DNA from 3 places in the Streptomyces sp. NPDC090994 genome. Region 2 is predicted to be linked to each of the others. Evidence: predicted binding sites of a transcription regulator. Region 2 holds the regulator's gene; each other region holds the start of a gene.
The links. The regulator HspR, encoded in region 2, represses chaperone genes until heat shock. The targets are predictions, from matches to a motif close to TTGAGNNNNNNNNNCTCAA.

Region 1: a site for HspR is predicted at 945-963, ahead of dnaK (molecular chaperone DnaK). Genes of this name have one in related genera too.
Region 3: a site for HspR is predicted at 1,070-1,088, ahead of lon (endopeptidase La). Genes of this name have one in related genera too.

The regions. Positions count from the first base shown of each region.
Region 1 is NZ_JBIVWS010000013.1:195,519-197,781, reverse strand. It holds gene ACIQR3_RS25390 (hypothetical protein) at 1-412, shown strand, start outside; gene ACIQR3_RS25385 (OsmC family protein) at 468-893, shown strand; gene dnaK (molecular chaperone DnaK) at 1,016-2,263, shown strand, end outside.
Region 2 is NZ_JBIVWS010000011.1:227,192-229,454, reverse strand. It holds gene dnaJ (molecular chaperone DnaJ) at 1-1,007, shown strand, start outside; gene ACIQR3_RS23490 (heat shock protein transcriptional repressor HspR) at 1,013-1,465, shown strand; gene ACIQR3_RS23485 (PA14 domain-containing protein) at 1,586-2,263, opposite strand, start outside.
Region 3 is NZ_JBIVWS010000001.1:56,313-58,575, forward strand. It holds gene lon (endopeptidase La) at 1-1,047, opposite strand, end outside; gene ACIQR3_RS00345 (spermidine synthase) at 1,185-1,886, shown strand; gene ACIQR3_RS00350 (response regulator transcription factor) at 2,000-2,263, shown strand, end outside.

The sequences.
Region 1 (2,263 bases), on a different contig from region 2:
CCCGCCCGAGGAGGTCACCCGCTGCACCTTCGGCGTGGTCCTGGACACCTCCGGCTCCATGAACCGCGTCCTGCTCGGCAAGGCGCTCGGCGCCATCGCCTCCTACGCCGAGGCCCGGGACGTCCCGGCCGCCCGGGTCGTGTTCTGCGACGCCGCGCCGCACGACGCCGGGTACCTGGCCGTCACCGAGATCGCCGGCCGGGTCCGGGTGCGCGGCCGGGGCGGCACCGTGCTCCAGCCCGGCGTCGACCTGCTGCACCGCGCCGACGACTTCCCGCCCACCGCGCCGGTACTGATCATCACCGACGGCTGGTGCGACACCCTGCGGGTGCGCCGCGAGCACGCCTACCTCCTCCCACGGGGCGCACGGCTCCCGTTCGCGCCCAAGGGCCCCCTCTTCCACGTGAGCTGAACCCGGGTGTGATCGGATAGGGGGCGGACCCATCCGATTCGCGAAAGGACCTGCCGTGGCCACCACGCGCTCCGCACACACCGTCTGGGAAGGCAACCTGTTCGAGGGCAACGGCGTTGTCACCTTCGACTCGTCCGGCATCGGCGAGCAGCCGGTGTCCTGGCCGTCCCGCGCCGAGCAGGCGAACGGGAAGACCAGCCCCGAGGAGCTGATCGCCGCCGCCCACTCGTCCTGCTTCTCCATGGCGCTGTCCAACGGCCTGACCGGCGCCGGCACCCCGCCCACCAAGCTGGTCACCTCGGCCGACGTCACCTTCCAGCCCGGTGAGGGCATCACCGGCATCCACCTCACCGTGGAGGGCACCGTCGAGGGCCTCGACAACGACGCGTTCGTCGCCGCCGCCGAGGACGCCAAGAAGAACTGCCCGGTCAGCCAGGCCCTGACCGGCACGACCATCACCCTGTCGGCGAAGCTGGCCTGATCAGGCCGCCGCACCCCTTCCGCCGGGGCCGGGGCTCCGGGCCGCCTCCCCTTGACAACAGCACGCTCAAGTTTTGTGCTGGAGGAGCAGCCACCCGGAGGGCCACGGCGGAAGGGGACGGCATGGGACGCGCGGTCGGTATCGATCTCGGGACCACGAACTCCGTGGTGGCCGTCCTGGAGGGCGGCGAGCCCACCGTCGTCGCCAACGCGGAGGGCGCCCGGACGACGCCCTCGGTGGTGGCCTTCGCCAAGAACGGCGAGGTGCTGGTCGGCGAGGTCGCCAAACGGCAGGCGGTCACCAACGTGGAGCGCACCGCCCGCTCCGTGAAACGGCACATGGGGGACGCCGGATGGCGCTTCCCCGAGCAGGGCGACATCGACGGCACCCGCTACCGGGCGCAGGAACTGTCCGCGCGGGTGCTCCAGAAGCTGAAGCGGGACGCCGAGGCGTACCTCGGCGAGGACGTCACCGACGCCGTGATCACCGTCCCCGCCTACTTCGACGACGCCCAGCGGCAGGCGACCAAGGAGGCCGGGGAGATCGCCGGCCTGAAGGTGCTGCGGATCATCAACGAGCCCACGGCGGCGGCCCTGGCGTACGGCCTGGACCGGGAGAACGACCAGACGGTCCTCGTCTTCGACCTCGGCGGCGGCACCTTCGACGTGTCGCTCCTGGAGATGGGCGAGGGCGTCATCGAGGTCAAGGCCACCAACGGCGACACCCTGCTCGGCGGCGACGACTGGGACCAGCGGGTCGTCGACCACCTCGTCGAACGCTTCACAGGGCAGTACGGCATCGATCTCGGCCGGGACAAGATGGCGGCGCAGCGGCTGCGCGAGGGCGCCGAGAGGGCCAAGATCGAACTGTCCTCGGCCAGTGAGACCACCGTCAGCCTGCCCTACGTCACCGCCTCCGCGGAGGGCCCCCTCCACCTGGACGAGAAGCTGACCCGCACCCGGTTCCAGGAGCTGACCGCCGATCTCCTGGACCGCTGCAAGGCCCCCTTCCACCAGGCCGTCCAGGACGCCGGCGTCGAACTCTCCGCCGTCGACCACGTCATCCTGGTCGGCGGCTCCACCCGGATGCCCGCCGTCACCGGCCTGGTGCGCGAACTCACCGGCAAGGACCCGCACAAGGGCGTCAACCCCGACGAGGTCGTCGCGGTCGGCGCCGCCCTCCAGGCGGGCGTCCTGCGCGGCGACGTCAAGGACGTGCTGCTGCTCGACGTCACCCCGCTGTCCCTCGGCATCGAGACCAAGGGCGGCATCATGACCAAGCTGATCGAGCGCAACACCACGATTCCGACCCGGCGTTCGGAGATCTTCACCACCGCCGCAGACAACCAGCCCTCCGTCGGCGTCCAGGTC
Region 2 (2,263 bases):
CGAACGACGTCCTCGGCGACCCCAAGAAGCGCAAGGAGTACGACGACGCCCGCGCGCTCTTCGGCAACGGGGGCTTCCGCCCCGGGCCCGGCGCGGGCGGCGGCACCTTCAACTTCGACCTGGGCGACCTCTTCGGGGGCGCCCAGGGCGGCGGACAGGGGGCCGGCGGCTTCGGCGGCGGACTCGGTGACGTGTTCGGGGGCCTGTTCAACCGCGGGGCCGCGGGCGGCGCCCGGACCCAGCCCAGGCGCGGCCAGGACATCGAGTCCGAGGTCACCCTGAGCTTCACGGAGGCCATCGAGGGCGCGACCGTCCCGCTGCGGATGTCCTCGCAGGCGCCCTGCAAGGCGTGTTCGGGCACCGGCGACAAGAACGGCACCCCGCGGGTGTGCCCGACCTGTGTCGGCACCGGCCAGGTGACGCGGGGTTCGGGCGGCGGGTTCTCGCTGACCGACCCCTGCCCGGACTGCAAGGGCCGCGGTCTGATCGCGGAGGACCCCTGCGACGTCTGCAAGGGCTCCGGGCGGGCCAAGTCGTCGCGGACCATGCAGGTCCGCATCCCGGCCGGGGTGTCGGACGGGCAGCGCATCCGGCTGCGCGGCAAGGGCACGCCGGGCGAGCGGGGCGGTCCGGCGGGCGACCTGTACGTGGTCGTGCACGTCAAGGAGCACGCCGTCTTCGGGCGCAAGGGCGACAACCTCACGGTCACCGTGCCGGTGACGTACGCGGAGGCGGCGCTCGGCGGGGAGGTCCGGGTGCCGACCCTGGGCGGTCCGCCGGTCACGCTGAAGCTGCCGGCCGGCACGCCCAACGGGCGGACCATGCGCGCCCGCGGCAAGGGCGCGGTCCGCAAGGACGGCACCCGCGGGGACCTGTTGGTCACCGTCGAGGTGAGTGTTCCGAAGGATCTGAGTGGGAAGGCTCGTGAAGCGCTGGAGGCGTATCGCGAGGCGACCGCGGGTGAGGATCCGCGGGCGGAGCTGTTCCAGGCCGCGAAGGGAGCTTGATGGGGATGGACGGCCGTCGACGCAATCCGTATGAACTGACCGAGGACACCCCGGTCTACGTCATCTCGGTGGCGGCCCAGCTGTCCGGTCTGCACCCGCAGACCCTGCGTCAGTACGACCGTCTGGGCCTGGTCTCCCCGGACCGCACCGCCGGCCGGGGGCGCCGCTACTCGGCCCGGGACATCGAACTGCTCCGTACGGTGCAGCAGTTGTCGCAGGACGAGGGCATCAACCTGGCCGGCATCAAGCGCATCATCGAACTGGAGAACCAGGTCGCGGCGTTGCAGTCCCGGGTGGCCGAGATGGAGGCCGCCCTGGACGGCGCGGCGGCGGCGATGCGCCAGCGCGAGGCCGCGGTGCACGCCTCCTACCGCCGGGACCTGGTCCCGTACCAGGAGGTCCAGCAGACCAGCGCGCTGGTGGTGTGGCGGCCGAAGGGGCGGCAGGCGTCGGACTGACGCCGCGTCCGCACGGAGAGAACGGAGCGAGGGGCCCGGAGACATCCGGGCCCCTCTCCTGTTTCCTGCCGGCGCTTTCCCGGCCGCGTTCTGTCCGCGCTTCTCCGCCCGCGCGGCCGGTCAGAGCCAGGAGTCCCAGATGCCGTACGCCTGCGACGTGGTGACGGCGTCGGCGCCGGACGCGTCGGTGCGGACGACACGGTAGTAGTAGAGGCCCAGCCGGTCCTCGTTGACCGTGGTGTCCATGAAGTAGGCGGCGTCGCCCGCCGTGCCCTGCGTCAGGACGGTGTAGGAGGCGGTGGCCGGGTCCCAGCGCTCCACGCGGTAACCGGCGAACCGAGCGCAGTCACCGAGGCCCGAGGACTCGGAACAGCCCACGTACAGCTCCGGGTACTGGTCCTCGCGGACCGAGGTGCCGGTCCAGCCGGGCGGCCGGGTGTCGGGCAGGGTGACGGTGATGTCGGCCGTGTTGTACGCGGCGGGACCGGCGTACGGGTCGATGAGCCCGGAGCCGTCCGAGGCGGCCACCCGGTAGACGTGGGCGGCGCCGTCGGGCACCGTCGGGCAGTAGATCTCGGTGGTGGTCAGGGAACTGCCGGTCCAGCAGTTCTCCTCCCAGACCGTCTCCCCGGTGTCCGGGTCGGTGACGCCCTGCCAGACGTGGTACTTCTGCACGTCGTCGTCGGCGGGCGGGGTCCAGGTCAGGTGGACGCCGAGCGGGATGGTCTCGGCGGTCAGGTTCTCCACCGGGGCCGGGCGTTCGGTGTCCGGGGTGGTGGCGGTGGCGGCCGGACCGGG
Region 3 (2,263 bases), on a different contig from region 2:
GTCGGCACGGCGCTTGCGGACGGCCAGGTACTCGGTGATGCGCTCCTTGACGTCCTTCAGACCCGCGTGCTCGGCGTCCAGGACCGCCTGAGCGCCCTGGATGTCGTAGGCGTCCTCGGTGCGCTCGTTCCACGGCATCTCCAGGACCGTGTCGAGCCAGGTGCGGATCCAGGAGCCCTCCGGGGACTGGTCGCTGGACCGCTCCAGCTTGTCGACCTCCTTGAGGGCGGCCTCGCGGACCTTCTCGGGCAGGTCGGCGGCCTCGACGCGGGCGCGGTAGTCGTCGGACTCCTCGCCGTCCTGTTCCCCGTTCAGCTCGCGCAACTCCTTGCGGACCGCTTCGAGCTGGCGGCGCAGCAGGAACTCGCGCTGCTGCTTGTCGACGCCCTCCTGGACGTCCTTGGCGATGGTCTCGGCGACGTCCTGCTCGGCGAGGTGGTCGCGCAGCTGCGCGGTGGCCAGCTTGAGGCGGGCGACCGGGTCGGCGGTCTCCAGGAGTTCGGTCTTCTGGGCGGTGGTCAGGAACGGCGAGTAGCCGGAGTTGTCGGCGAGCGCGGCGACGTCCTCGATGGCCTGGACGCGGTCCACCACCTGCCAGGCGCCGCGCTTGCGCAGCCAGGCGGTGGCCAGCGCCTTGTACTCCTTGACCAGTTCGGCCACCTGACCGGGCAGCGGGTCGGGCACGGTCTCGTCGATCCTGGTCCCCTCGACCCACAGCGCGGCGCCGGGGCCGGTGGTGCCGGCGCCGATCTTCACCCGGGCCCGGCCGCGGATCAGCGCGCCGGGGTCGCCGTCGGCCAGCCGGCCGACCTGCTCGACGGTGCCGAGCACGCCGGTGCTCGCGTAGGTGCCGTCGACGCGGGGCACCAGCAGGACCTTCGGCTTGCCGGGTTCGGAGCGGGCGGCGGCCTGGGCGGCCTCCACCGCGGCGCGGACCTCGGAGTCGTTCAGGTCGAGCGGGACCACCATCCCGGGCAGCACGACCTCGTCGTCGAGCGGCAGCACGGGCAGGGCGAGCGGTGTGAACGGCGTGGACTCAGCAGCCATGATCTCCCCTTCGGCAGTCAAGTTGAGTTGCTTGCACTCAAGTACATCGACTCAATGCCCGGGAGGCGGCGGATGTTCCCCGGCCGGCGTTCGCTCTGAGCGATCAACGCCGGGCGGACCGATGCCAGGATGACGGGATGACCGTCCACGAAATTCCCGAACCCCCGGTGGTCCTGGACCGTCGTGAGGGCCCCTACGGCGAGGTCGTGCTGCGCAGACACGGCGCACTGCTCCAGATCATCGCCAACGGCTGCTTCCTGATGGACACCTCCGACGGACGCTCGGAGCGCCTGCTCGTCGACGCGGCGCTGGCCGCGCTCCCCGCCGGCCGCCCCGGACCCCGCGTGCTGATCGGCGGCCTGGGCGTCGGCTTCTCCCTCGCCCACGCCGCCGCGGACCCCCGCTGGGGACGGATCACGGTGGTCGAGCGCGAACCGGCCGTCATCGACTGGCACCGGGACGGCGGGCCGCTGTCCGGGCTGACCCGCGAGGCGCTCGCGGACCCCCGCACGGAGATCGTCGAAGCCGACCTCGTCGCGTACGTCAATGAGACTTCCGCCACACGTCCGGCCACCTACGACGCCCTCTGCCTCGACATCGACAACGGCCCCGACTGGACCGTCACCGAGGGCAATCACAGCCTCTACGGAACGTCCGGACTCGCGCTCTGCGCAAGGCTGTTGAGGCCCGGCGGAGTACTCGCCGTATGGTCCGCCCAGCCCTCCCCGCATTTCGAAGAAACCTTGCGTAATGCCGGGTTCCAGCAGGTGCGTACCGAAGAGATCCCCGTTGCCCGGGGCGTTCCGGACGTCGTGCACATCGGCGTCGGGCCTGGATAGCAAAGGCCCGGTGACTCCCCGTACGCTGCTGCTCTGACGCGGATCATTCAAGCGTCGATCGCAGTCATGGGATCACCCCACGGATTCCACAAAGCACACCTCAGGGGCGGGCGATGGAGCAGACACACACCTCCCACAACGGCGCGGCGACGGCGACGCAGGGCGCGCAGCGCCGGGTGCTGGTGGTGGAGGACGACCAGACGATCGTGGACGCCATCGCGACCCGCCTGCGCGCCGAGGGCTTCCTGGTGCAGACGGCGGGCGACGGCCCGGCCGCCGTCGACACCGCCGAGGCCTGGCAGCCCGACCTGCTCATCCTCGACATCATGCTGCCCGGCTTCGACGGCCTGGAGGTGTGCCGCCGGGTGCAGGCCCAG